One region of the Sporosarcina sp. G11-34 genome, then DNA from elsewhere that is predicted to be linked to it. Evidence: riboswitches for the same ligand, from Rfam matches in the RefSeq annotation. Region 1 holds a riboswitch; each other region holds the start of a gene.
What was found. Region 1 has a riboswitch for S-adenosylmethionine ahead of metA (homoserine O-acetyltransferase MetA). Riboswitches for the same ligand answer to the same signal wherever they lie in the genome.
Positions count from the first base shown of each region.

Region 2: it holds a riboswitch for S-adenosylmethionine, as region 1 does, so the genes downstream of both, metK (methionine adenosyltransferase) here and metA (homoserine O-acetyltransferase MetA) in region 1, are expected to answer to the same signal.
Region 3: it holds a riboswitch for S-adenosylmethionine, as region 1 does, so the genes downstream of both, KSU66_RS18650 (methionine ABC transporter ATP-binding protein) here and metA (homoserine O-acetyltransferase MetA) in region 1, are expected to answer to the same signal.

Region 1 is NZ_JAHNZW010000003.1:122,739-132,929, reverse strand. It holds gene KSU66_RS04870 (YitT family protein) at 1-696, opposite strand, end outside; gene KSU66_RS04865 (2-keto-4-pentenoate hydratase) at 817-1,590, opposite strand; gene KSU66_RS04860 (indolepyruvate ferredoxin oxidoreductase subunit alpha) at 1,993-2,232, opposite strand; gene ilvD (dihydroxy-acid dehydratase) at 2,372-4,057, opposite strand; gene KSU66_RS04850 (DUF1273 domain-containing protein) at 4,203-4,760, shown strand; gene KSU66_RS04845 (hypothetical protein) at 4,807-4,956, opposite strand; RNA gene ssrS (6S RNA) at 5,045-5,235, shown strand; gene KSU66_RS04835 (VLRF1 family aeRF1-type release factor) at 5,322-6,116, opposite strand; gene KSU66_RS04830 (hypothetical protein) at 6,298-6,492, shown strand; gene KSU66_RS04825 (hypothetical protein) at 6,559-7,161, opposite strand; gene metA (homoserine O-acetyltransferase MetA) at 7,227-8,135, opposite strand; SAM riboswitch class I at 8,247-8,354, opposite strand; gene KSU66_RS04815 (catalase) at 8,440-10,191, opposite strand, start outside.
Region 2 is NZ_JAHNZW010000022.1:14,769-24,959, reverse strand. It holds gene crcB (fluoride efflux transporter CrcB) at 344-703, opposite strand; gene KSU66_RS20045 (fluoride efflux transporter FluC) at 700-1,077, opposite strand; gene KSU66_RS20040 (ATP-dependent helicase) at 1,080-3,239, opposite strand; gene KSU66_RS20035 (hypothetical protein) at 3,464-3,718, opposite strand; gene KSU66_RS20030 (hypothetical protein) at 3,907-4,092, opposite strand; gene KSU66_RS20025 (cupin domain-containing protein) at 4,170-4,664, opposite strand; gene KSU66_RS20020 (alpha/beta hydrolase) at 4,697-5,485, opposite strand; gene KSU66_RS20015 (gamma carbonic anhydrase) at 5,602-6,114, shown strand; gene metK (methionine adenosyltransferase) at 6,325-7,524, opposite strand; SAM riboswitch class I at 7,717-7,825, opposite strand; gene pckA (phosphoenolpyruvate carboxykinase (ATP)) at 8,009-9,595, shown strand; gene KSU66_RS20000 (hypothetical protein) at 9,799-9,975, opposite strand; gene KSU66_RS19995 (alpha/beta hydrolase family protein) at 9,981-10,191, opposite strand, start outside.
Region 3 is NZ_JAHNZW010000017.1:39,567-49,757, reverse strand. It holds gene KSU66_RS18670 (arsenate reductase family protein) at 113-469, shown strand; gene gcvH (glycine cleavage system protein GcvH) at 546-926, shown strand; gene KSU66_RS18660 (toprim domain-containing protein) at 1,006-1,347, shown strand; gene KSU66_RS18655 (thioredoxin family protein) at 1,362-1,661, shown strand; SAM riboswitch class I at 1,716-1,820, shown strand; gene KSU66_RS18650 (methionine ABC transporter ATP-binding protein) at 1,912-2,937, shown strand; gene KSU66_RS18645 (methionine ABC transporter permease) at 2,930-3,598, shown strand; gene KSU66_RS18640 (MetQ/NlpA family ABC transporter substrate-binding protein) at 3,648-4,499, shown strand; gene KSU66_RS18635 (dicarboxylate/amino acid:cation symporter) at 4,644-5,870, shown strand; gene sufC (Fe-S cluster assembly ATPase SufC) at 6,129-6,905, shown strand; gene sufD (Fe-S cluster assembly protein SufD) at 6,924-8,231, shown strand; gene KSU66_RS18620 (cysteine desulfurase) at 8,231-9,460, shown strand; gene sufU (Fe-S cluster assembly sulfur transfer protein SufU) at 9,450-9,893, shown strand; gene sufB (Fe-S cluster assembly protein SufB) at 9,971-10,191, shown strand, end outside.

The DNA.
Region 1 (10,191 bases):
GCCGCCCAGTGTTTTAACTTTTGTCGATCCCCTATTAATTTGATCTTTAATAATTGCTTGGATTTCTTCTTCTTTGTCTGTAATAATGAGAATCAATTTTGTAGGGGACGTTTGTAACTGGACAAAATCGATCACTTTACTTGTCACGTAAATGGCTATCATCGCATACAGAGCAAGTTCGAAATTGAAAACGAACGCAGATGTGATGACAACAAGTCCATCGACAAGAAGCTGCGAGAACCCGCTTGATAGTCCCGTAAACTTCTTTAACACTTGTGCAATCATTGCTGTACCGCCTGTTGACCCGTTTCCGCGGTATACAATGCCTAATCCCACACCAAGCATAATGCCACCATAAATCGCACTTAACAGCGGATTATCTATGGCCAATTTCAGATCCGCTGTTAACCAAATAACAAACGGAACAAAAGTCGTCCCGACAAGCGTTTTCATGCTAAAATCTCTACCAATTACAACGACTCCTACAATTAGTAAAGGAATGTTAATGGCCCACTGAACATAAGCAGGATTCAATTGAAAAAGTTCGTATAAAATCGTACTTATTCCCGACACACCGCCTGCCGCAAGCTTTGCCGGTAGTAAAAAGATATTAAACGCCAGTCCGACGAGAGCCGCCCCAACTAGTACTTGTACATATTCAAAAGCGACCGAATTTTTAAATTTACGGACTGCCATATTTCATTAACCCCTTTCGATAACGCTTTATCCATTCTAACAATAAACTTAGAATAGTCCTAGACAGAAAAAGCATCGTTACAACCTAGTAAAGGTCGCAACAATGCTTTAGGGCCCCTATTACACTACATTGAGAACGACTTCCCCGATGCCTTCAAACACAGCTTCGTATGTACCTTTCTTCAAAATCTCAGGCATGATAAACGTACCAGACGAAATAATCATTCCTTTTTCAAGTATTAAGCCGTTCGTTGCAAGTTCGTCTATTAACCACTTTACCGAATGAAGTGGATTACCAAGCACTTCACTTGAAGATCCAGAAGCTATTTGTTTTCCATTCAACGTCAATGTACCTTTAATCGTTCCCAATTGCTCAAAAGTAAGGCCTTCCACCGGCGTTCCAATGACCACTTTTCCCGCAACTGCGCTATCGGCAATGACATGCCCCAATTGGAGCTTTGGAAACCAGTCCGCAAAACGGGAATCGGGAATTTCCAATCCGGGTGCAATTGTCGTCTTTTCTAAAATTGTTTGGAAACTGTCTTCTTTTGATAGATTTTCTTTTACTATGAAGACAAGTTCCAATTCAATAAGTGATGACAGCATGTCTTCAAGTTTTATGGATCCCCCGGAAATACTTGTTTCGGTAAAAGCCCCATATAACGGTGTTGTTGATTGGAATAAGTTTTGTGTCTCCCTGCTCGTTAAACTGATTTTATATCCTTTAAGAGGATCATTTTTTTCAGTTCCTTTTTTATCTGTAACAATTTTTTGTATACGATAACCGGTAGCGTTGTCGATTGACACATCAAAATCTTCTTTGTATATCGGTTGCTTATTCTCATACGTTTCATATAATCTATCAGCGAGTTCTTCAAATAATTTGTTTGTCATTATAGCAGCTCCCTAATCTAAGTATTATAACTATTCTAACTCAGTTTCAGAATACTTCAATGTGTTTGACAAAACTCATTAGCTATACTATAATTAAAGAATTAACTATTAAGGTAGCAGGCAAGACTTGATATTCTGGCATTCTACGTAATGTTTTTGAGAACACTTATTCACACTGGCGCGACTATAGGGTCGTAAGGACGTAAAAGTAGGTAGGGTTTACGTTGCTTAAGTTAGAAGACACCCAGTGGAACAATGACCGCGGTACGGAAAGTTCGTTACTTTCTTAAGGAAATGATTCTCCCGATTGTTCGGGATGGAAAATTACAATCAAAACTTTTGTTACTTTAATAAAATATCAAAGGGCTACTCTCATTACGAGAGTAGCCCTTTTCCAATTTGTTATGAGATATTGTAAAATGTTTTTGCTTTTTCTAGAAACGGTAAATCCTCAGTAAGCAAATCTTCTTCGTGATAAATCGCCTCAACTGGACAAGCTGCCACACAAGCACCACAGTCTATGCACGTATCAGGGTCAATAAAATATTGATCTTCACCAAGTTCTATACAATCAACTGGACAAACCATGACGCAATCCGCAGCTTGTTCAGTAATACATGCCGATGTAATAACAAATGCCATAACGAGTGCCTCCCTTCTTTAATTTGTTTCTAAATATAATTCTAATATACTTCGACCCTTTTGAACAGTCCAAAAAAACAAGTACTAAGTTCAGACACAATTCAAATTATGAATTGTGCATAACTTAGTACTTAGAAGTTTATCTATTAAAATAATCCGTTACTGCCCCAATTGACGAACATGACACGTTATGCGCATATTTCCCTAGCACACCACGAGTGTGTAATGGGCGCGCTACCCATCCTTCACGACGTTTCGCAAATTCTTCTTCGGAAACATCGACTGAAATTTCTTGTGTTGCCGAACTAACCGTCACGATATCGCCTTCTTGCAAGAAAGCAATCGGTCCGCCGACTTGTGCTTCTGGCGCAATATGTCCAACGACTAAACCGTGTGTCCCTCCAGAGAAACGACCGTCTGTCAGTAATGCAACTTTCTCTCCCAATCCTTTACCTACAAGAATTCCAGAAATAGAAAGCATTTCCGGCATACCCGGTCCACCCTTAGGTCCAACGTGACGAATAACTAACACGTCACCTTCATTAATTTCGTTTTTCATCACTGCTGCTGTTGCTTCTTCTTCCGTATCATACACACGTGCTGGTCCAGTATGCGTTGTTACAGATACGCCCGACATTTTTGATACAGCTCCGCTTGGTGCTAAATTTCCTTTTAGTATAACAAGTGGCCCATCTTCACTGAACGCTTTATCAAAAGGCATAATGATTTTTTGTCCTTCTGCTAAATCAGGTGCTTCCGCCAAGTTTTCTGCAATTGTTTTCCCTGTAACTGTTAAGCAGTCCCCGTGTAGGTAACCCGCTTCTAACAACATCTTCATAACCGCTTGGACGCCACCGATGCGGTGTAAATCTTCCATTACATATTTACCACTTGGTCGCAAGTCTGCAAGATGCGGTGTTTTCTTTTGAATACGATCAAAGTCTTCCAACGTCAGATCGATTTCAATTGCATGTGCCATTGCAAGTAAATGAAGTACTGCGTTCGTAGAACCACCGAGTACCATTACGACGGTCATCGCATTTTCAAATGCTTCTTTTGTCATAATATCTTTTGGATAAATACTTTGTTCCATCAAGTTGTAAACAGCTGCGCCTGCCGCTTCACAGTCCGCTAGCTTATCTGCTGAAACTGCCGGGTTTGATGAACTTCCTGGTAAACTCATTCCCATTGCTTCAATGGCGGAAGACATTGTATTCGCAGTGTACATACCACCACAAGATCCTGCACCAGGACATGCATTACATTCGATTTTCCGTAACTCTTCTTCGTCAATTTGACCGTTATTCAATTGACCAACACCTTCAAATACAGATACAAGGTCAATGCTTTCACCGTGAAGTTTTCCGGCTGCGATTGTGCCGCCGTAAACAAAAACGGAAGGTACGTCTGAATTTGCAATGGCAATCATACAGCCTGGCATGTTTTTATCACAACCACCAATTGCGACAAGCCCATCTAAACTTTCGCCACCTACAACTGTTTCAATTGAATCAGCTATTACATCACGGCTTGGTAAAGAATAGCGCATGCCTTCTGTTCCCATTGAAATACCGTCAGCAATTGTAATCGTGTTAAAAATCATTCCAACTGCGCCAGCATCCGTTGCACCCTTTTTCGAAGCAATTGCTAGTTTATCAATATGTATATTACAAGGTGTTACTTCACTCCAAGTACTTGCGATACCTACCATTGGTTTTTCGAAATCTTCATCAGTTACACCAACCGCACGTAACATTGCCCGGTTTGGCGCCCTCATCGTTCCTTCACTAAACACTTTACTATTAATTCTTAAATCTTTTTTCATTAAAAATCCACCTCTTCCATTCTCTTATTATACGATTAACTATTTTAAAGTTCAATGTTTTCTATCAGCTTACCGATTTAATCACACATTTATTTCGAATTAATGATAAAATAGAGTACTATTTACAAGTTGGGAGGCATATATAATTTTAAAACGATTAGTTGTGACCGGATATAAACAACATGAGCTTGGAATCTTCGACGACACGCATCCCGGAATTCGATACATAAAAAAAGCATTAACAAGCCGACTTGTTCCTTTACTCGAAGATGGACTAGAGTGGGTTATTATAAGCGGTCAACTCGGTGTTGAAACTTGGGCGGCTGAAGTAGTACTTGAACTTAAAAAAACGTATCCCCAGTTAAAATACGCTGTCCTTACACCCTTCCTTGAACAAGAAAAGAATTGGAATGAAACAAGACAAGAGACATATCGCTCAATTATTGCGCAAGCAGATTATCATAATTCTCTTACCCAAACGCCATATGAAGCACCTTGGCAGTTTGTCGAAAAAAATAAGTTCTTCATGCGCAATTCTGACGGGATCCTTATACTGTACGATGAAGAAAATGAAGGTTCTCCCAAATTTATTAAACGGGCCGCCGATCGCTACGCTGAACGTTCTGAATACCAAGTACTTACGATTACACCAGATGATTTACAAGCGATTGCTGAAGATGAACAAATGAACGAATGGTTCTAATTAAAGATAGATCCCATCATAATTCATGATGGGATCTATCTTTAATTTACTTTTTTTCATCCGTACTTCCATTATTTTTTTTACCCACATCGTTTTGCCCAATTACTTTTAAATCATCAACGCTTCTGTCATAACCGTAAACATATTCTTCACGATCTTTTTGATTATCTTTGTTCTTACTTTTATCATTAACCAAGAAATATCTCCTCCTTTAACAATAGCTTGTTCAAATGAGCGGAAATTAGTCCCATTGATTGTCAGATCAAGTTGATGTACAATATAAATACAGGCTGCGTTGTTCGTACAGATATTAAGTTTCAACCTTTATGCTGTAACAGGGAGTTTTAATTGAGACGCTAATGGCATGCCCCGTTCTTTAAACAACGGGGACAGACAAGATCGTTTCTGCAAACACCCACTTGGAGAAGTGGTGGTTTGAAACTTTCGTATGGAGTACGGCAAAGGCGGCTTATACAATTATAATTTATGACCAGTTTCCTTCGGGAGGCTGGTTTTTTTATTGGAATAAAATAGCTATATTTATTGTTGATGAGTAGGTTGTTATTTTTCAAACACCTGGTGTAGGACATCGTTCGGTTTACTGTTATTGAGATTTTTATAAATACAACTCGCTGGTTTGTCTCGCAACGTTTCAGCGAAAGCATTCGCCATTTCGGCTTCGCCCGACACGTGAATTTCTTTCCAGCCTCGTTCTTTCTTCAATCGCTCTACAACTTTTCCCATGTCTTTAAAAAACCTATTTAAGTTTTCTTTCAGCCTAGGCTCCAATCTGTCTATGTGGATGTTTCCAATTGCCGGGTGATTGTCGTCTGTCACTTTTTTCTTTTCGCCCCACACTTCAAGATTCGGATCGAAGTTATAAATAAGTTCATCTTTTACGGACCCCATTGCAGTATCTAAAATTCGTACTTCACCAAAACTCGGTAAGACAACGCCTGCTTCGGGATATGCTTTGTACATATATTCCATCTCTTCAAGTACAGGATGATTTTCCCAGTGAAAGCTTGTTTTCACTGGAACTTGCACATAATGCACCGACCATAATTCGGGATCTGTCGATGCAAAAATAACGACTCCTTTACTCAAATCATTTTGATTGCCCTCAATTTCTTTTACTACTTTATCATTTATTTTTTTGAACGCTTTTAGCTCACTTTCATCTCCCGAAGCTGATAAATATTCACCAATCCGTTTAAATCCATTTTTCAAATGCAGCCTCCAGCCACCATTAAGCTGATTTGGGTCTCCCGGATGAGTATTCAAATACACACTTAACACACAGCGGTCCTCACATTGAAATTCTTTTAACGTTTGAAGTTCATTAATTAAAGTCATAAGTCCTTTGCCTCCTTCAGTTTTACATCCCCATTAGCTTACCCTTTACCCGTCAAGTCTAAAACGTATTTTTTAAGTTGAATGTTTGTATACATTTACGGATTTTTTATAATTATTCTAGACTAAAATAAAATTCTTGAGCCATATTAAGACGAGTTCTAAAATGAGAGGAGTTTTAAACTTGGGAAGAGACAATCATAAAGGTGCTAGCAATAATTCGGCTTCCTTACCGCAAACGCCAAAAAATCAAAAAATCAAACCTGGTGCTATGAAAGAAGAAATTTCACTTGAACTGGCAGAACTTGGGAACCTGAAACCTAAACAAGAACCAATGACCCAAAATCAGCGGGACAAAAGCGAAAGGGAAAAGCATTAACCATCAAAAGTACAAGCAACAAAAAAGGTCTAGCATTTGTCGCTAGACCTTTTTCTCTTCCATTAATTAACCATCTTCTTTTTCATTTGTTTTCAAAATAGTTTCCTGGTGTCTTGGGCTTTTCATTAATTTATTAATATAAGAAGTCGCATCGTTATATCGTCTTTCTATTTTCTCCGACAAATAATTTGTCCGTTCGAAAAGTGAAAATCTAAAATGATCGAGTTTGCTTAACACTTTTTCCGACAATACTTCCTGTATATCTAATCGATTTGCCAAATCATTTTGCATTTTTTCATGTTCGGCGAGTTGAACAGACATCTGTTGTTGCACATCATGCTGTTCATCCACCTTCAAAAAAACCTCTTTATTGGTGGACTCGTAATTTTTCAACCTGATTTTTAAATGCTCTTGCTGTGAATTCAATTTGTGAAGTTTATTTGATTGGGTATAGACTTTTTCCGTTTGTTTCTCAAGTAATTCGCCTTTAATATGAAGCGAATTTTCGAGGTTTCGTAAAGATTCTTGTAAAACTTCATTATTCCTCTGCTGTTCCTTCACCGCTTCCAACAATAAATCTTTTTTAAATAACTGCTGATTCGGTGCCGGGATGTTTACATTGTTTTTAAATACTTCCGGATGCTTTTCATTATTAATAAATAACGCCAATTTTACTCCCCCTAATTGCACGTATTCCAATATCTTATGCAATACACTCGGGGTTTTGTGAATACTTATTTCCACTCATACGGAGTTTCTTGGTAAACATAATAGTTTAGCCAATTCGAAAACAATAAATGGGTATGTGAGCGCCACGTATTCAGTGGTTCTTTGGTTACATCGTCATTTGGAAAATAGTTTTCCGGTACATCTATTTCTATACCTTTTTCCAGATCGCGACCGTATTCTTCAGCCAGAGTATCTGCATCATACTCAAAATGCCCCGTAACCATAATATTTTTTTCGTCGTTCGAAATCACAATGAATGCACCCGCATCATCTGATTTTGCAAGCAGTGTTAATCGCGGATCCTTTTCGATTTCATCTTTTGCAATTGAAGTGTACCGAGAATGAGGGGCATTAAATTCATCGTTGAAACCGCGAACGAGCTTGATTGTCGGGTCTGATACCTTATGAGAATAAATACCGAAGCATTTCTTCGGCAATTCATATTTTTCGATTCCATAATGATGGTAGAGCGCCGCTTGTGCTCCCCAACAAATATTTAAAGTGGAAGTGACATTTTCCTTGGACCACTCCATAATTTCTGTTAGTTCTTCCCAATAGGTTACTTCTTCAAATTGTAAATGTTCAATTGGGGCACCTGTAACAATCATTCCATCGAAGCGTCGATTTTTAACTTCTTCAAACGTGTTATAAAATTCGTCCAAATGTGATTTACTAACGTTTTTCGACTTATGTGTCGCCATGTTCATAAATGTAACATTTACTTGTAAGGGGGTATTACCTAATAATCTTAATAACTGTAACTCCGTTCTTTCTTTTTCAGGCATTAAGTTGATTATTAAAATATTTAACGGTCGAATATCTTGCTCAATTGCACGATTTTCATCCATGACAAATATTTTTTCCTCTTGTAATCGTTGTCGTACAGGTAGCTTTTCAGGTATATTAATCGGCATTTATTTTCTCTCCCCTTCTTATGTATTGTGCTATCATAAGCTCAACGTTGATAGACAAAAAAAGTCCTCTTTTCTTATGATAAGAAAAGAGGATTGATTCTAGGCTCTTTATTCTTATCTTTCAAGACAAAAGTCTTGGTGGAGTTAGCACCTTTCTGACAATGTCAGAGGTTGCTGAAGCTTCATCGGGCCATTTCCCTTAGCTTCTCTTGATAAGGAATATTCAATTTTCAATCAATTAACCTTAATTATACTATTGAATTTATTAATGTCAATTGCCTTAGGTTCTTTCAAAACAGTTCGTTTAATAAATATCCCTATCCCAGAAACGTTGTTTTGCGACTGCTTTTACAAATGTCTTTCCAAAGTCAGATTCGCTCGTTGTAAACACGACTCCTGGACCTTCTTTTGCATTCGAGGCTTCAAAATACGGTTTACCACTTGTCGCAAACCCAATTGGCTTGAAATGCTTGAACGCCTCGTTAATAAAGTAAGTCATATCACTACTAAACTTCGCAGGGTTCCCCACTTTTCCACCAACGACGTACAATGCATCGTGGAGAACTGGATCCGTTGTAAGAAATGTTTCATTCACATCCACTTGAAAATTATCTTTACTTCTTACCGTCCCTAATTTTTCACTAATAATATCAACCGTAATCCCCGCATTGATAAATGTTTTAACCGCTTTTACTACTTCCGCCCCATTAAATCCATTGCCAATTAATATGCCAACCTTCAATGAATAAGGAACACTTCTCGTATTTTCTTGACTGAGCGCGGGCGATGAAGCCGTTACCTTCGACTGAGTTCCCGTTGGTTTCTTTACACCAATTCCATCTGCAATAATCGTGGCCATTTCTTTATCGACATGAACGAACATATCGACAACTTGTTGTCTTACAGATTTACTTTCCACTTTGCCCACTTCAAATATGAACGCATTTATAATATGCTGTTTCTCAGGTGCCGACATGCTGTTCCAAAAAAGTCTTGCCTGGGAAAAATGATCTTTGAAAGAATCACTACGTGCTTGAATAATACGTCCCTCTACTTTTTCTTCGTAGTGGACGAATCCACCTTCTTTAGCCGTCGACGTAGACGGAGTATTACCCGCGAGCGAGTTTTTATGGTAACTTACTTGCCCGATGTCGATACGCTGACGACTATACCCGTTTCGCTGATTGTTATGAAATGGGCAAACCGCTCGATTAATCGGTATTTCCGTAAAGTTCGGTCCACCTAGCCGGATTAGTTGCGTATCAATATAAGAAAACAGTCTACCTTGAAGCAATGGATCATTTGTAAAATCTATGCCAGGAATAACGTTCCCCGGATGAAAAGCGACTTGTTCTGTTTCAGCAAAGACATTATCGACATTTTGATTCAACGTCATCTTTCCAATAATTTTAACCGGCACAATCTCTTCTGGCCAAAGTTTTGTCGCATCGAGTACGTCAAAATCGAACATAAATTCATCTTCTGTTTCAATCATTTGAACACCTAATTCCCACTCTGGAAAATTCCCTTTTTCGATAGATTCCCATAAGTCACGTCTTTGAAAGTCAGGATCTTTCCCTGAGACTTTCTGTGCTTCATCCCAGACGAGCGAATGCACACCGAGTGCAGGCTTCCAGTGAAACTTAACAAATCTTGCCTTGCCATCTTCGTTGACGAAACGGAATGTGTGTACACCAAACCCTTCCATCATCCGCCAACTTCTCGGAATTGTACGGTCTGACATTTGCCACATAACCATATGGGCCGATTCCTGATTGTTAGCGACGAAATCCCAAAACGTATCATGCGCTGACGCAGCTTGCGGCATTTCATTATGCGGCTCAGGCTGGACTGCATGGATAAGGTCTGGAAATTTAATGGCATCTTGGATGAAGAAGACTGGAATATTGTTGCCTACAAGATCGTAGTTCCCTTCCTCCGTATAAAATTTAACAGCGAATCCTCGCACATCCCTAACAGTATCTGCAGAACCTTTGCTACCGGCAACATTGGAGAACCTCAGGAACAATGGGGTTTTCTTCCCTGGCTCTTGCAG
Region 2 (10,191 bases), on a different contig from region 1:
GCGGCGACTCCAGCGGAAATAGCGAACCGAACGACGTAGGGTTCGGTTTGTATAATTTCTGTGTCCTTTACAGAAATTATACATGTACTCGATTTAGACCCCGCAGGAAGAGCCGTCACGAAGAACGGCTTTTGCGACGATGCGGCAGGGAAAGATTGTAGTTCATCTCTCCGCATTTAAGCGCTCGCCCGCGGAAAGCGTCAGGGAAAGATCGAACTGTAACTTTCCGCACTGTCCGCTCGGAACGGAAATCGACGTGATTGAAAGCAATTCGGACTTTTTCAGTGGCCTAATTAGCCTTCACCTGGAGCGGATATCAACGGCATTCCCTAAGCACACCAATTTATAAATATAAACCTAAATAATAACCAAACAGCGCCAAAATAATTCCACCACAATACGTCACAAGCACATACACAAGTGCCTTTTTCTTATGCCCATTCCGCCACAACTCAATAAGTTCTTTATTCAACGTAGAAAAAGTTGTCAGCGCACCCGCAAGACCCGATGCCAAAAAGAACGTCCACATCATTGACAAGTCCAATCCGAACACACAACCAATGAGAAATGCCCCGACAAGATTAACCGTCAATGTACCAACCGGAATACGCCCAGAACGGTTCATTCGCATTGAAACAAAATACCGAACGACAGCACCGAGAAATCCACCAAGTCCCACCATCGAAAGTTCCAGAAACGTCATACTGCCACCTTCTTACGACCAAAATAAAAGCCAAGTAAACCTGCACCAAGCCCAAATAGAATACTTAAGCCAACGTACGAAAGCGCCATTAAACTCTGCCCATTTTCAACAAGTAAAACCGTCTCCATACTCAAGGCCGAAAATGTTGTAAACGAACCAAGAAGGCCTGTTGTAATCGCATCTTGAACCGCTTTTTCCTTGCTTAACTTCTCAACCATTCCTGCCACAAGAAAGCATAAGAGAAACGTCCCGATGATATTAACCGTAAACGTTGCGATAGGAAAGCCCGCTTCATTGTGGATCATTTGGCCAATCGTCGTTCGCAATACCGCACCCAATGCACCAACCAATCCTATCCATAGAATCTTTTTCAAAGTTAAACCATCTCCAATAGACGCATAGTGAGCACAGTTTCAAGGTCAAGCTTTCTCATCATTTCACCAAATTGAATATGAATTTCTTTGCCTTCTCGTGATATGATTTCACCTTGCCCGAAGACACGATGTTTCACGGTCATACCAACCTTAATTTCGTCGCTGCTTCTAATACCATTTGGATTAATCGGAACGACTGCCTTCGTTGATGCCGAAACTTTTCCAGAATCAATTTGTGCCTTCAGTTCCTTTGGTTTCAGAAGTAGTCCCCGGACTTCATTCACAAAGCGCGAATCCTCTTTGTTCTTTCCATCATCGCTTCTATAAGAAAGCAATTCCAATCGTTCCTTGGCACGCGTGATGCCAACGTAAAAGAGCCTTCTCGCTTCTTCCATCAGCTCTTCGTTTTCTTCATCTTCTTCAGCTGGAATAATCCCTTGTTGAAGATCTATCATAAACACCCTTCTAAATTCCAATCCCTTTGCGCTATGGAATGTCGATAAGGTGACCGCGTTTTCGGGCGGATTGAATTTCGCATTTTGCACGGCCTCTTCCAATTCCTTCAACCGATTTGCGAATTCAACCATCGTCCGAAGTGGAGAAGCAATCCCTTCAAGCGTGTCGAGTATTTCAAGCAAATTATCAATACGGAATCCGAATTTTTCTGCTCGACTTTTTAGCGCAGCTTCATAACCAAGGTCATTACGTATTAATTGGATGACGCGCATTGGTCGCATCTCTGGAATGACTTCGTAGCCTTTTTTATAATCCATTAACTTTTTAATTTGACGGTCTTGCAAATCAACCGTTCGAATAAAGTCATCAAACACATTGCCCGTTGTTTGGCTGTTTTCAAATTTCGTCAGCATGGATCGCGAAATGAAAACATTCATTTTCATAATGATTTTCGCGAAAATATCTTTCCGTGTTGTATTAAAACTAAGTCTCATGAAATTCAATATATCCTCTACCACCCAATGGGTAAAGAACTTATCGTCCGCGTCTTTCATATAAAACGGAATGCCCCGTCTATGCAATTCACTCACGTACATTGTAGATGATGAATTATTTCGGAATAAAATCGCAACTTCACTTAATTCCTTCTCACCTAGCAATTCATACGTCACATATTCCAATTGACGTTTGGGATCATCCAACTGCTTCAGAACGATTGGTGTCGCAGCATCATTTTCCGTAAACATTTCTTTCGGATAACGCTTTTTATTTCGTTTAATAAACTTCGAAGCCGTGTCCACAATCTCTTTCGAAGAACGGTAATTCCGCTCCATCATCAACACTTCCGCCTCCGGATAAACCTTGCGGAATTCAAGTAAATAATCCGGTTCCGCCCCGCGCCATGTGTAGATCGATTGGTCATCGTCTGCGACAACGCAAAGATTTCCGTGATGCGCTACAAGATGCTCGACAATTTTATGTTGAACAAGCGATGTATCCTGACTTTCATCTGTTAATATATAATCGAATCTTGAACGAAATTGATCACTTAAATCTTCATCTACCCGCAGCGCTTCTTCTGCATAGATGAGCATATCGTCAAAGTCTAGAAGCAGATGGTGTGAATCACGCGTTTTAAGTTTTTCATACTTTTCTGCAATAAGCCCAGCCTTATCTATAGGACCCTTCAAGTCCGTCCATTCCTTCTTCGGAATCATTCTATTTTTGATAAAACTAATGAAAGTAGATAGCGATGAAAGCTCATCATCCGTACACTCATCCTTCAACACCTCTTTATAGATGCCTTTTAATAAAAATGATTTATTAACGGCTTGTCTACCTCTACCGCCACCTTCAATCAAGTCATACGTGATCCCTTGTTTTTCAAAATATGTACGTGTAATCATAAATGCCAAACTATGAATCGTCGAAAAATCAACGGGTTTACTCAACGGAAAGAATCGCTTGAATCGCTCCGACATGTCCCGGGCAGATACTCTGCTAAATGTAATCGCCTTAATACGTTTGGGATCCACTCGTTTTTCTTCTATCAAATAGCCAATTCTCATAATCATCGTCGTCGTTTTTCCGGAACCTGGACACGCCAAAACAAGCGTCGGTCCTTCTGTTTTTAATACTGCTTTCTTTTGCACATCATTTAAATCAATGCCTAGCTCTATCTTTTTTCGCTCAAAAAAATCAGTCATGTCTTGTGCTCCTTCAACTTACAGTCCCTCTAATTTATCATATACCATAAGAATAAACACTTTATTTACAGGTATTATTTAGTTTATGCAAACACTAAAAAACGCTGAACTTTTTAGGTTCAACGTTATATATATTCCTCATAATATCTTCTTAGGCAATGATAAAATCACGAATCCCCTTGATCACACAACTTCATTTTAGCGGTTGTAATTTTCAATGGTTTTTAATCTATATTTCTTTCTTCATGAATTTCGGGATCATAATCACTGTCCCCTTTTCGAATTTCTTCGATAACTTCCTTGTCATCGTTAAAGTCATGCCCTTCAACATCGTTTTCTACATCATCTTTAATTTCTCTTGCATCGTCGCGGACTTTCTCCATGGGTGTATCGTTTTTTTTTGGAATCTCCTCGTTATTGGTACAGCCAACGAGCAAAATACCTGCTAAAGCAAGTAGTGGTAGCGTTTTTTTCAACATGAGTAATTCCCTCCTTCCCTATAAATTCATATACGCTACTTTTACAGTAGGTGTTATAGGTTGGTCTGTAAAAAGGGATTCATCCATTCCATTTTGACCCTATTATTTTTAATGCCCTTCCAAATTAATAAAAAAGTGACAGTCAACCAAACGAATAAAACGCGTAAGGTGTCTGTCACTTTCATATTTTATTCTCCATTTTCAAGACGATCTTCGGTTAGGCCTCCGCGGTTTTTGCCGCCGCCCATATACTCAGTCGAAGCAACCTCGTTCGTCATTCGCTCTTCGTGAGAAAACTCCTCACCTTTCATCTTCGTTTGCTTAAGAACATCCAAGCTATTCTTAGGCTTTGATTTCTTTCTGTCTTTAGGCAATGTCATTCACTCCTTTGCTAATCAAAGATAGTGAAAGTATGCCCTAAATTCCAGAAAGCAATTCGTCAACCAGAATTTCAAAGACTCTTATAAGCTAACTTTTTAATAACCTTTTCATGTTGAGGATATGGAACAAGTAATTCTTCCTGCGTAAACAGCTCGAAATCTTCAAAATCAAAGCCAGGTGATACCATGCAACCAACAAGTGAAAAAGTACCGTTTTCGATTACCGATGAACCAAATATTGAGTTTTTTGGCACAATGACTTGTGGCATTTCCCCGTTTTCAATATTAAGGCCAACTTTCATTTCACGGTAACTTCCCTGCTCATCGATTATATGCACAAGTAACGGACTTCCCGCGTGATAATACCATACCTCATCTGATTTAAGACGATGAAAATGCGATACATCTTCTGACCCAAGAAGGAAATAAATATTTGTGAACAAACTTCTCTTAGTTCCAAATGCTTCAATTTCTTCTTCCGATGTAAAGCTACTCTTGTAATAACCGCCTTCTGGATGACGTTCAAGTTTTAGCTTATCTATATAATAGTTGGCGTCTTTATTCATTTTTAGAGGATTCCCCTATTTTTATTTTATTTTCAAACAATATAGCCAAGTGATCGTAACGCTCCGTGCATGAATGATTCCGTATACAAGTAAACTTCTTCTCGTTCTGGTTCTTGATATACGTCATGATACAGACGCTTCCACTCTTTGAATTGAAATTCCGTTAAGTTTTGATTGAGCAGCCACTTCTTTCCGTAGGAACTGTCTGTAATTTTATCATTTCCTGCGACATGAAGAAGGACGGGCGTATTTCGAATTGCACCTTGGTGTTGGCCCACCGTTTTCATAAAGTTTTGCAATTCCTTATACCAACCCGTTGTAATCATTGAACTATAATGTTTATCGGCACGCGATTCTATGTAACTTTCGTGATCTCGTGTTAATAATTCTGTGCTGATGTTATGGTCTACCTTCATAGATGAAGATAACTTCGAAAGCACCTTCGAATATTTTGATGGTTGATGATCCAAGTGTAACCAAGGTGAACTTAGAATGACTCCCGCACACAACACTTCCTCCGTTTGCAATATGCGCATAACAATCGTTGCACCCAATCCATGCCCCATAATAAATAATGGCAGCCCATCAAGTATTCCGATTTTTAGAAGCTCTTTTACGTACCCTATATATGAATCAAATTTTTCATCGTGAACGCTTGGAACTGCTTGCGATCCATGTCCTGGTAAATCCCCCATGACTACGTGAAAATTATTATTTCTTAATGTTTTAATTAGCCATGCATACCGGCTATGGTGCTCATATGCACTATGGACTATTGCAACTACTGCCTTTGGTTGCCCTTCAGCTTCCCATTTCCACATGAACGTTCCCCCTAGTTTTCAAAATGTTTTTTTTATATACTTCCCTTATTTATTCAATAAAAACATGATGTTTGGTACGATAATTATACACTACCTATAGAAAAGAGGAGAATGCTTTGATTTACCCATATAAAGGCAAATTACCAAAAATCGACCCTTCTGTTTTTATTGCTGATTATGCAACAATCACGGGAGATGTAACCATTGGTGCCCAATCTTCAATTTGGTTCAGTACAGTAATTCGAGGTGATGTGTCACCTGTTGTCATCGGTAAAAAAGTTAGCATTCAAGATTTAAGCTGTCTTCATCAAAGTCCACAGTTCCCACTCATTATTGAAGACGAGGTAACCGTTGGACACCAAGTGACATTACATAGTTGCACAGTAAGAAAAGGTGCGTTAATTGGTATGGGCTCGATCATTTTGGATGGTGCTGAAATCGGGGAGGGCGCATTCATCGGTGCCGGAAGTTTAGTTCCTCCGGGCAAGAAAATTCCACCAAATATGCTTGCGCTTGGATCCCCGGCGAAAGTTGTTCGAGAACTAAATGACGCAGACCGCGCGGACATGGAACGTGTCGTAAGTGATTACGCGGAAAAGGGAGCGTACTATAAAAGTATACAAAAGTAATATTGCAATTTTAACCAGTCGTTAGAATACTCTCATTTATCATACCACTATAATAAAAATTGCGACGATTTAATACAACAGTCTCCCTAAACGGACCATAAATTGGGTATCTAGCAGACTTAACAAGGAAGTATCCTGCGAATCGATAAAATCCCCGTATAAAAAAGGCGTTAGAAGAGGAGTATCATCCATCTTCCAACGCCTTTTTCATTATTTACTAACTAGGTTTTTCAGTTCTTCGGCTTTATCCGTTTGCTCCCATGGTAAATCGATGTCTGTACGACCGAAATGACCATAAGCTGCGGTTTGTTTATAAATCGGACGACGAAGGTCTAGCATTTTAATAATGCCAGCTGGACGAAGGTCAAATAACTCGCGAACAACTTCAACAAGTTTGCCTTCTGATACAGTCCCTGTCCCTAATGTATCTATCGAGATTGAAACAGGCTGTGCAACTCCAATCGCATAAGCAAGTTGAACTTCACAACTTTCTGCAAGTCCTGCAGCTACGATGTTTTTCGCAACATAACGCGCCGCGTATGAAGCAGAGCGATCTACTTTAGTTGGATCCTTACCAGAAAATGCACCACCGCCGTGGCGAGCATACCCGCCGTATGTATCGACAATAATTTTACGACCCGTTAATCCGGCATCTCCCTGTGGCCCACCAATAACGAAGCGGCCCGTTGGATTAATAAAGTATTTTGTCTCTGCATCGATTAAGTCTGCTGGTACAACCGGTCCAATTACATGTTCCTTAATATCACGTTGAATTTCTTCAAGTGTTACTTCGGGATTGTGTTGGGTTGAAATAACGATTGTATCAATACGCTTCGGCTTATTATTTTCATCATATTCGACAGTTACTTGTGTTTTACCATCTGGACGTAAATATGACAATATGCCTTCTTTTCGTACCTTAGCAAGCCTCTGTGAAAGCCTATGTGACATACTAATCGGAAGTGGCATAAGTTCCGGTGTTTCATTACACGCATAACCAAACATTAAACCTTGGTCTCCTGCTCCGATTGATTCAATATCTTCATCAGACATCGAACCCTCTCTTGCCTCAAGCGCATTGTCAACTCCAGCAGCGATATCTGCCGATTGTTCATCAATTGCAGTTAATACTGCAGATGTTTCCCAATCAAAGCCAAATTTCGCATTAGTATAACCTATTTCTTTTACAGTTTCTCGAACTACTTTTGGAATATCCACATATGTAGAAGTAGTAATTTCTCCTGCAACGAGCACGAGTCCTGTCGTTATCGTTGTTTCACATGCGACACGTGCATTTGGATCCTCTTCTAAAATTGCATCCAGAATGGCATCAGAAATTTGGTCACACATCTTATCTGGATGTCCCTCTGTTACTGATTCCGACGTGAAAAGACGACGGTTTGTCATTATATTTCCTCCTTATATCCTACGAGATTGATACGGTACTCATTTTCCCATGTCACTTCCTACCGCATATTGCACCGGCAGGGATTCGTAACCAATTCGAGCTTTGTACACGAGGACAAAGGGCGTGCATATAAAAAAAGCCCCTCGCTCACGTAAAACACATGAGGAAAGGCGTGATTACAAAAGTACCCTTCACTCTTATCATCCAAGGAGTTTCACCTTGCATCAGGTTTGGCACCTTTGCGGTTTAATGCAGGTTGCCGGGTTTCATAGGGACTGCCCCTCCACCAGCTCGGGATAAGAGTATCCGTTCAATATATTATTTTACGAATAAAATCATCAAAAGTCAAATTTTTTCATCTATAATAGGTTGCACTTCTATCAAGTATAGTTTATTATTTTAAATGTGTTATACTAATTAATGAATGTGATGACTAACAGCCAAAATTAACCTAAAGGCTAACTAAAAAAGGACGGTGCATAAACTATGATTTCAGCGAAAATTAGTGACGAGCTAAACAATCTACTTTCTGGCGGAAACGTGAGCAATCAACTTTCAGTAGCAAGTCTTGTTGAAAAAGCCACATCTCGGGGAGAAGCGATGCTAACTGCTGACGGAGCAGTGGTTGCTCAAACTGGGAAATATACAGGTCGTTCTCCGAAAGATCGATATATCGTGGAAGAGGCTTCTTCCAAGGATAAAATCGACTGGGGTAATGTAAACCGTCCAATTTCTTCAGAGATTTATGATTCCTTATACGAAAAAGTTATTGATCACTTAAAAGCTAAAGACGAAATCTTTGTTTTCAAAGGTTTCGCAGGTGCAGAACACGATTCCCGTCTTTCAATCCAAGTTGTGAATGAGTACGCATGGCATAATCTTTTTGTCCACCAATTATTCATTCGACCAACAAAGGAAGAGCTAGAGGCGCACGAATCTCAATTCACAATTGTTTCAGCTCCAACTTTTAAAGCAGATCCAGAAGTTGATGGAACTGAATCTGAAACTTTCATTATTGTTAACCTTGAAAAACGAATTATTCTAATTGGTGGTACTGAATACGCAGGAGAAATGAAAAAATCGATCTTCTCGATTATGAACTACTTGCTACCTGAAAACGATATCCTTCCTATGCATTGTTCTGCAAACGTTGGTGATGATGGCGATGTTGCATTATTCTTCGGTCTATCCGGTACAGGTAAAACAACGCTTTCTGCGGATTCAAACCGTAAACTAATTGGTGATGATGAACACGGTTGGTCAGATAATGGCGTCTTCAATATCGAAGGTGGCTGCTACGCTAAGTGTATCAATTTGTCGGAGGAAAAAGAGCCTGAAATATTTGGTGCCATTGGCTTCGGTTCTGTTTTAGAGAACGTTGTTATTGACCTTGATTCTCGTATTCCTGATTATGATGATGGTTCATTAACTGAAAATACACGTGCGGCTTACCCTATCCAGGCTATTGACAATATTGTCGATCCATCTGTTGCTGGTAACCCGAAAACAATTGTATTTCTTACAGCGGACGCATTCGGCGTGTTACCTCCTATCTCAAAATTGACGAAGGAACAAGCAATGTACCACTTCCTAAGCGGTTTCACTTCGAAACTAGCGGGAACTGAGCGCGGCATTACATCTCCAGAAGCTACGTTCTCAACTTGCTTTGGTTCGCCATTCCTTCCACTTCATGCGACTGTTTATGCTGAAATGCTCGGAAAGAAAATCGACGAGCACGATGCACAAGTCTTCCTTGTTAACACAGGATGGACTGGCGGCGTTTATGGTGTTGGAAGTCGTATGGACTTAAAATATACACGTGCCATGGTGCGTGCAGCAATTGCTGGTAAACTTAATGATGTTGAAACTGAAGTTAACGAAGTGTTCGGACTAGAAATGCCAGTAGCTATCGAAGGTGTTCCAACAGAAGTGTTGAATCCACGAAACGCATGGGCTGATGGTGTTGCTTACGATAAAAAAGCAAACGAACTTGCTGATTTATTCCGTTCAAACTTTAAAAAGTTCGGTACTGTCTCTGAAGAAATTACTCTTAAGGGCGGTCCAACTGCATAATATATCAAAAGGTATTCCATTCATTATGGGATACCTTTTGTTTTTAATGTAAATAATACTTTAAAGAAAGAGTGTTAATTATTATCGAACCCATGAATTTGCTGTGTTCATTTAAATTGTTATCACTTTTGAATTGAGAGTCGACGCTTTGCTAAATAATTCAATATAAAAAGGCCAACGGATATCTATTTCCTTTTGGCCTTTTATGCTCGGATTTCAGCGTCTATGTTCGATTTGGCGATGTTATTGCTCGGTTCTCGGCGTGTTATGCTCGCTTTGGCGGTGTTATTGCTCGGATCACGGCGTGCTATGCTCGGATCTAAAAAGTTATGCTCATTTAACCACTTCATATCACTGCGCAACACAAATTTGCTCTTCATACAACTTATTTCCCCTGCCGCCTCATCCAATCACCTAAATCACGAACGATTTCCATATTCTTGGCTGGCGGAATATAATGTGTGTACTCAGGAAAATACCATGTTTCGTATTTCTTATCATACCGTTGAAGCGCATTTTCAAGTAAGACAGCCTGTTCAAAAGAAACATGTTCATCTTGCTTGCCGTGGATAATAAGTACGGATGAATTAAATTCA
Region 3 (10,191 bases), on a different contig from region 1:
TAGTAGGATTCAATATCCTGCAATATAAACAATCACCTAGAAGCCATTAATGGTTCTAGGTGATTTCTTTGCTATGTTTGCTATAATGAATAAAAATGGAGGTGTTACAGTTATGGAAATTACATATTACGGATACCCAAAATGCAGCACATGTAGGAACGCGAAAAAGTGGCTGGAAGCAAAGGAATTTAATTTCAAAGAAGTAAACATTGCAGAAACCCCGCCAACAGAATCAGAGTTGCGCGAAATAATAGCTACATCAGGATTGGAAATTAAAAAGTTTTTCAATACAAGTGGAAAAGTATACAGAGAGCTTAAATTGAAAGACAAACTACCGACAATGACCGAAGCAGAGAAAATCAGCTTGCTTTCATCAGACGGCATGTTAATAAAAAGACCGATTGTTCACGGAAATGGAAAAACAACGGTTGGATTTAAAGAAGAAGATTTTGAAAAAGTCTGGAAGTAAGACAACTACTCTTGTATTTACCTACGTGTTATGGCACTATTAGATTGAAAGAATATATAATCAGGGGGCTAGAATTATGAAAACACCAGTAGAGTTGAAATATTCAGAAGAGCACGAATGGGTTAAGGAAGAAGACGGTAACTACCGCATTGGAATTACGCACTTCGCACAATCTGAACTTGGCGATATTGTTTTCGTTGAACTTCCAGAAGTCGGAGATCAAATCAAGTCGAACGAGCCTTTCGGAAGCGTTGAATCAGTTAAAACAGTTTCTGAGCTCTATGCACCAATTAGCGGAAAAGTACTTGAAGTGAACGAAGAGCTAGAAGATAGCCCTGAATTCGTTAACGAATCTCCGTTTGGACAAGCTTGGATGATCGTTGTTGAACCATCTGACGTGTCTGAAATTGATACACTTATGACAGCTGAAGAATATGACAAAATGACAATCGAATAATTGTTGTAATGAGCGCCGGCGCTGTTTCGGCGTTTTTTACATTCCAAATGTAACGAACGCTAACCAAGGAGGACTCGTCGTGCCAGAACAAAGAGTGATAATTGTAGAAGGTAAATCAGATCGAAAGAGAATCTTAAGAATCCTGGCAGAACACGTGAAAGTAATTTGTACAAATGGTACCATTAGTTCGTATCAACTTGAAGAAATGCTCACACCCTATGAAGGATGGGAGATGTTTGTTTTTGTCGATGCCGATGAAGATGGTGAAAAACTAAGAAAATTATTCAAAAGGGAATACCCTTTGGCGATTCATATATATACTGAGAAAGTATACCGGGAAGTTGAGACGACACCTGATAGTGTTTTGGCGGCCGTCCTCTCAGCGGCACATATTGAGGTCCACTCTAAATTTTTGAAGTAAAGAAGGTTGAATTTATGGAAACATGGACACGAAAAGAATGGGAAACGGCTAGTATCAACTATGAAAAATCTTTGTATTATTTATATACCCCGATGTGCGGGACATGTGCAGTAGCATCTAAGATGATGACTGTTATTGATGCGATGAAGCCGGATTTACCTATTGGAAAAGCGGATTTGAATTATCTTGGGGACCTTGCGGTGGATTATGAAATTGAAAGTGTCCCGTGTCTGCTCATTATGAAAGATGGCGTGCTGCAGGAAAAAGTGTATGCGTTCCAATCAGTACCTGATCTTCTGATGAAAATAAATTGACATACTTTATAAGCCTATGGTAAGTTGTTACTAAGATTGAATTGAATATGTTAACTCTTATTGAGAGAGGCGGAGGGAAGTGCCCTATGAAGCCCGGCAACCATCACAATTGTGAAGTGGTGCCAAATCACCCACAGCGAATGCTATGGAAGATGAGAGATTGGACAAACGTAAATAACTAACTACTAACGTGAACCCTTTCTGCTCTTCTGCGGAAAGGTTTTTTTATTTTTATAGGAGTGGAAAATAGATGATTCGTTTAGCAAATGTAAAAAAACAATTTGGCCTTGGCGCAATAAGTATTGCAGCGGTAGATGATGTATCACTAGACATAACAAAGGGCGAAATATTTGGAGTCATCGGGTATAGTGGAGCCGGTAAAAGTACGTTAATCCGACTATTAAACGGTCTTGAGATGCCGACCTCCGGAACAATAGCGATTGGCGGTTTAGAAATTTCGTCGATGACCGGAAAAGAGTTAAGGGAAGCGCGCCAAAAAGTAACTATGATATTCCAACACTTCAACTTGCTTTGGTCGAGAACAGTGAAAGAAAATATTGCATTTCCGCTTGAAATTGCCAATGTACCGAAAAGTGAACGAGAACGAAAAGTGGCTGAACTTATAGAGATAGTAGGCTTAAGTGGTCGTGAAAACGCGTATCCATCGGAATTGTCGGGTGGACAAAAACAACGCGTAGGCATTGCTCGTGCGCTGGCAAACGATCCCGAAGTCTTATTATGTGATGAAGCAACCTCAGCGTTGGATCCAGAAACAACGGATTCTATTTTAGATTTACTGACGGGTATTAATGAACGACTCGGCTTAACAATTGTGCTCATTACGCATGAAATGCATGTCATTCGGAAGATTTGCCACCGGGTAGCGGTAATGGAAGCGGGTAAAGTTGTTGAGATGGGAAATGTTCTGGATGTATTCCAGTCACCGCAAGAACCAATTACGAAACGGTTTGTTTCTCAAATTACGGAACCTGTGGAAGCGAAACAGGCGATCACGCACATTATTGAAGAATATCCAAATGGTAAACTTATAAAGTTAGTGTTTGTAGGAGAACGAACGGAACAACCAGTACTTGCAAGCCTCATTCGTAAATTTGATGTTGAGATAAACATTGTGCAAGGAAATATATCACATACACATGGCGGCGCATACGGGACGCTTATTCTTCATTTAAATGGTGAAGCCCCGATTGTACAAGAAGCAATCCATTTTCTAAACGAAGAAGACGTACGAACAGAGGTGATCAGCAATGATTGAAAATCTATTTCCAAACGTCGATTGGGCTAAGATGTGGAATGCGACAGTAGAGACTATATATATGACGGCGATTTCGACTCTACTTACATTCATTATTGGGCTTGCCTTAGGCGTCTTATTATTTCTTTCAGGGCCAGGGCAATTATGGTCAAATAAGCTAATTAATACAATTTCAAATGCGTTTGTTAATATCTTTAGGTCGATTCCGTTTATTATTTTGATTATCTTGCTGATTCCATTCACTAAATTATTGTTCGGAACAGTGCGTGGTCCGGATGCGGCTCTGCCAGCGCTAATCATAGGTGCTGCCCCGTTCTATGCAAGAATGGTCTTAATCGCATTGCAAGAGATTGATAAGGGTGTTATTGAGGCGGCAAAATCAATGGGCGCAAAAACATCTACGATTATTTATAAGGTTTTATTACCAGAATCAATGCCAGCCCTTATTTCTGGAATAACCGTCACTTCAATCGCACTTGTGGGCTATACGGCGATGGCCGGAATTATAGGTGCAGGTGGTCTGGGTACGCTAGCATATATGGATGGATTCCAACGCAGTCGGGAAGACGTGACGATGGTCTCGACAATACTAATATTAATCATCGTTTTCATTGTTCAATTCTTTGGAGATATTGCAGTAAGAAAACTTGATAAACGATGAAAGTCAGGTAAACCTGCTTACATAAATTGATAAATAGGAGAGATGCTAAATGAAGAGGATATTACTAATCGCATTACTCGCGTTCGGTGCACTGGCACTTGTCGCATGCGGAGCAGCTGAAAAGGATAAGGAAGATACAGGTTCAGGCGATGCTAAAGAGAAAACAGAGGATGTTAAACTAGTTGTTGGCGCATCCAATACACCGCATGCCCTTATTTTAGAAGAGGCAAAACCGTTGTTAAAGGAAAAAGGAATTGACCTTGTTATTGAACAATACACAGAATTTATATTCCCCAACCAAGATTTAGAGTCCGGTACTCTTGACGCAAACTATTTTCAACACGCTCCTTATTTAAATGCACAAATTAAGGATCACGGCTATAAATTTGTGAATGCGGGAAGTATCCATATTGAACCAATTGGTGTGTATTCGAAAAAATATCAATCAATAGACGAATTGCCAGATGGCGCGGTTATTCTAATGAGTAACTCAATTACAGATCACGGGCGTATACTTGCAATGCTTGAAATAGAAGGACTTATTACACTTGATGAAAAAGTAGAGAAAACGGCTGCTGAAGTGAAAGACATCATTGAGAACCCAAAGAATCTTGTGTTTGAAGCAGATTACGATCCTGCCTTAATGCCAGAACTTTATAAGCAAGATGAAGGTGACGCGCTATTAATTAACTCGAACTTCGCGATTGATGCGGGATTAGACCCAATCAACGATTCGATTGTTCTCGAAGATACAGATTCACCTTATGCTAATATTATTACTGTAAGAGAAGGCGATGAAGATAACGCAGAAATTAAAACATTGCTTGCAGTCTTAAGATCTAAAGAGATTCAAGATTTCATATTAAAAGAGTGGGACGGTTCAATCGTTCCGGTTAAATAAATAAAGTAACCCCTCCGATTATATTATAATTGGTGGGGTTTTTACGTTTATAGGCTGAAAAATAAAGATGTTGTTCCAATAGCGAAAATATTGTGGTATTCTTAGCTCTTATATACATAAAAGTAATAAGAGGAGGACTATATTTTGAAGAAGTTGGGACTTATATGGCGTATTATTATTGCAATAGGGCTTGCCGTCATTCTTGGTTTACTTCTGCCGAACATTCCTGTAATTGGTGAGGCATTTACAAGTTGGTTTGTCAGTCTTGCCGCAACATTTAATATGATATTTGGTGGGTTTTTGAATTTTATCGTTCCACTAATTATCATCGCTTTCATCGCACCAGGAATTGCAAAGCTTGGTAAAGGATCCGGGAAACTTCTTGGAATAGCGGCATTAATTGCTTATGCCTCTACAATAGCAGCGGGTATTCTTGCTTACTTTACTGCGTCCACGTTATTGCCTAAGTTTATTGGCAGTGTTGGAGAAGGGAATATTGAAGATGCGGCTCGTGTGGCCGGAGAAGCATTTTTTGAACTTGAAATGACACCAATTATGGGTGTTATGTCTGCACTTCTACTAGCATTTTTATTTGGTATCGGGATGGCTTCTATTGGTAGTAAGTCATTGCTAGATGTATTTGAAGAATTTAATGTGTTAATTGAGAAAGTGATTACTTTCGTTATTATTCCGTTATTACCATTTCATATTTTCGGGATATTCCTTAACATGACATATACTGGAGAAGTCGCCAGGGTACTTTCTGTTTTTGCGGTTGTATTCGCGATGATTATTATTCTTCACCTTGTCATGCTTACAATACAATATACAGTTGCGGGTTCTGTTTCAAAACAAAGTCCATTATTCTTAATGAAAACGATGGCGCCGGCTTATTTTACAGCTCTTGGAACACAATCGTCTGCGGCAACTATTCCTGTTACATTAAGACAAGCACGTAAAACAGGTGCATCGGATAAGGTAACGGATTTCACAATTCCCCTTTTCGCAACGATTCATCTATCAGGTAGTACAATCACGTTAGTATCATGTTCAATCGGCGTCATGATTATGAATGGTGTCCCAGTGGAATTCAGTTCATATCTTCCATTCATCTTCATGCTAGGTGTCACAATGATTGCAGCACCAGGTGTTCCGGGTGGTGCGGTTATGGCGGCAGTAGGTTTACTTAGCACGATGCTAGGTTTCAGCGAAGCAATGGTTGCGCTTATGATTGCACTTTACATGGCGCAAGATAGTTTTGGAACAGCAACAAACGTCACGGGGGATGGTGCACTTGCTATAATCGTTGATAAGTTCACTAAAGATAAAGGTGACAAATCGATTAAAACGAACCTAAAGACTGAACAGTAAAAAAAACACGCAGGCCGGTACAGTAAAATGTGCCGGCTTTTTAAATTGTTTGTATTCTCAGTAAGGGATAGATAAATGAAAATGGGCGAAGACTAGCAGTATGTATGTAAGAAGTCTTGAATTAAGGGCAATCAGTTGGTAGAGGAACATTTCTCAATGAGTTGCATGGTGAAGCTTTATACGTTAAGATTAGAATGATACTAAATTGAGAATGGGTATTGGATATCTATTCGACTTTATTATATTGGAGGTATTGGAATGGCTACTTTAGAAATTAAAGGTCTTCATGTAGAAATTGAAGGCAAAGAAATATTAAAAGGCGTCGATTTGACGATCAATACAAATGAGATCCACGCAATCATGGGTCCGAACGGTACAGGTAAATCTACACTCGCGCAAGCGATTATGGGACATCCCAGATATGAAGTAACTGCAGGAACAATTACACTTGACGGTGAAGATGTACTTGAAATGGAAGTTGACGAGCGTGCAAAAGCAGGTCTCTTCCTAGCAATGCAATACCCAAGTGAAGTTACAGGCGTTACAAATGCCGACTTCTTACGTTCTGCAATAAACGCAAAACGTGGTGAAGGTAACGAAGTTCCTTTAATGAGTTTCATTCGTACCCTAGATGCGAAAATGGAAACGCTTGAAATGGAAGAAGAAATGGCAACTCGTTATTTAAACGAAGGTTTCTCTGGTGGAGAGAAAAAGCGTAACGAAATTCTCCAACTTATGATGTTAGAGCCTAAATTTGCAGTGCTAGATGAGATTGACTCTGGTCTAGACATCGATGCATTGAAAATAGTTGCAAAAGGTATTAACGAAATGCGTGGCGAAGGTTTTGGTTGCCTAATTATTACGCATTACCAACGTCTACTTGACTACATCACACCAGATCATGTACACGTTATGATTCAAGGTAAAGTTGTTCAATCGGGTGGTGCCGACTTGGCGCATAAGTTAGAAGCTCAAGGATACGACTGGCTCCACGAAGAACTAGGTATTGAAGACACTGTAGAGCAAGAAGCTTAAGAGAGGGGACTATTCAAAATGACGGTTGAAACGAAATCGGTAATGACCGAGCAGGATGTCCGTTCCTTTTCTAAGAAAATGAATGAAGCCGCGTGGATGACAGATTTCCGTGCAGATGCATTTGCGAAATTGGAACAGCTTCCTATGCCAACACCAGATAAAACAAGAATTACACGATGGAACTTTACGGATTTTCCTATCCATGCGGTAGAAAGTCCTGTATATACAGCACTAACTGAACTACCTGAAGAGGCACTTTCGCTCTTTGACACTACAAAAGAAAATAACGTTTACGTACAACATAATAATACGCCTGCATTTGTTTCCTTGTCTGAAGACTTGAAAGCAAAAGGAGTTATCTTAACAGATATATTCACAGCAGCACGCGAACATAGTGATCTTGTTAAGAAGTATTATATGACGGACGGCGTAAAAGTAGACGAGCATAAATTAACTGCATTCAATGCGGCATATATGAACGGCGGCGTATTTGTGTACGTTCCGAAAAATGTCGTTATTGAGGAACCAATTCAGGCATTGTTTTACCATGATGATGAAAAAGTATCACTCTTTAACCACGTTATCGTAGTTGCAGAGGCGAATAGTTCATTGATATATATCGAGAACTACATGTCGACAGTGTCAGAATCAAAAGGAAAAGCAAATATTATATCTGAAGTATTCACGGGTGATAATGCACAAGTAACTTACGGTGCAGTAGATGTGCTTCCAGTAGGATTCACAACTTACGTAAACCGCCGTGGTGTCGTAGGTCGAGATAGCCAACTTAACTGGGCGCTCGGACTTATGAATGACTGTGATACGATTTCAGAAAATATCACACATCTTGTTGGAGACGGTTCTCATTGCGACATGAAAACAGTTGTTGTTGGACGTGGAAAACAAATTCAAAACTTCACAACTGAAATCATTAGCTGGGGGAAAAACTCTAACGGTATGATTTTGAAGCATGCTGTCGTAAAAGACGAGTCAACTGCGATCTTTAACGGAATCGGTAAAATCACTAAAGGAGCAACGGGATCTAACGCTGAACAAGAATCACGTATGCTTATCCTAAGTGACCGTGCACGTGCAGATGCAAACCCAGTTTTACTCATTGCAGAAGATGAAGTAACAGCCGGTCACGCAGCATCTGTAGGTAAAGTTGATCCGCTAGAAATGTTTTATTTAATGAGTCGTGGAGTATCAAAAGAAGAAGCACAACGCCTTATCATTCACGGATTCCTTGCACCAGTCGTAGCCGAATTAAAGGTTGAAGGTGTTAAGAAACTGTTGACGGAGGTTATTGAAAGGAAAGTGCGCTAATGCTTAGTAAAGACATCCGCAAACATTTTCCAATTTTAGCACATGAGATAAACGGGCATCCGCTCGTTTATCTTGATAGTGCTGCGACATCTCAAAAACCGCAGCAAGTCATAGATGCAATAAGTAACTATTACGAACATGATAACTCCAACGTTCACCGCGGTGTTCATACACTTGGAAACCGTGCGACGGAAGGTTATGAAGGTGCGCGCGATAAAGTGCGTAACTTCATTAACGCAAAGTCTAGGGAAGAAATTATCTTCACTCGTGGAACGACGACGGCGCTCAACATAGTAGCACAAAGCTATGGTCGAGCAAATGTCAATGAAGGTGACGAAATTGTCATTACTCATATGGAGCATCACTCAAATATTATTCCGTGGCAACAGCTAGCTAAGGAAAGAGGCGCTGTCCTGAAATACGTCGACCTTGAGGAAGACGGGACATTGTCACTTGAAGAAGTTCGCAAAGTTGTTACTGAACGGACAAAAATTGTTTCGATTATGCATGTTTCAAACGTGCTAGGAACGATGAATCCAATCAAGGAAATTACTGAAATAGCGCATGCGAATGGTGCTGTCATGGTTGTGGACGGGGCTCAAGCTGCTCCGCACATGAAAGTTGATGTGCAACATCTGGACTGCGATTTCTATGCATTTTCCGGACATAAAATGGGTGGACCTACAGGAATTGGTGTTCTGTACGGTAAAAAGGATCTATTGAATAAGATGGAACCTATTGAGTTTGGTGGAGAGATGATTGATTTTGTAGGCCTTCAAGAATCGACATGGAAAGAACTTCCGTGGAAATTTGAAGGTGGTACACCAATTATCGCAGGCGCGATTGGCCTCGGTGCTGCAATTGATTTTCTTGAAGAAATTGGACTTGATAAGATAGAACGACATGAGCACGACCTTGCAGCTTATGCAATAAAGCGCATGTCGGAAGTCGAAGGACTAACAATTTACGGTCCGCTAGATCCAGAAAAGCGTGCGGGACTTGTTACCTTTAACCTTAACGACGTTCACCCCCATGACCTTGCTACTGTACTTGATATGAACGGCATCGCAGTTAGAGCCGGGCATCACTGTGCACAGCCGCTCATGAAGTGGCTCGACGTATCAGCCACCGCGCGCGCTAGTTTTTACATTTATAATACGGAAGAGGATGTTGATCGCCTCGTAGACGGACTCCGTATGGCAAAGGAGTATTTCAACGATGTCAACTAGTAGGAAACTCGACCAGTTATACCGCTCGGTCATTATGGATCATTATAAAACGCCGAGAAATAAAGGTGTTATCGAAGGAAGCAGTGTCACTGTCGATATGAACAACCCGACATGTGGCGACGTGATCCATTTAACGATGCAAGTTGAAGAGGGCACGGTTCAAAACGCAAAGTTTGAAGGAGAGGGTTGTTCGATTTCCATGGCATCTGCATCAATGATGACACAGATGATTATTGGTAAATCGGTTGAAGATGCACTATCTCTCGCAAACACGATTTCGGATATTATGCTCGGCAATGAATATGACGACTCTATCGATTTAGGAGATATAGAAGCGCTCTCAGGCGTAGCTAAATTTCCAGCCCGGATTAAGTGCGCGACACTTGCATGGAAAGCGATGGAACAAGGCGTCGGCAAGGAAGATTCCGAGTAAAGTGCAAGGACAAGAAGTGATTGATAATCGCTTCTTTTTCAAGAGCACTTAAGAAATATAGGATGGAGGAAACAATAATGGCTAAACAAATGCCTGAAATTGGCGAATACGAATTTGGTTTTAATGATGGAGACATCTCGGTATTTCGTTCTGAACGTGGCTTAACGCGTGAAATCGTTGAAGAAATTTCATCGATGAAAGACGAACCACAATGGATGTTAGATTATCGTTTGAAATCATTAGAAATGTTTTATCGCATGCCAACACCACAATGGGGCGGCGATCTTAATTCACTAGA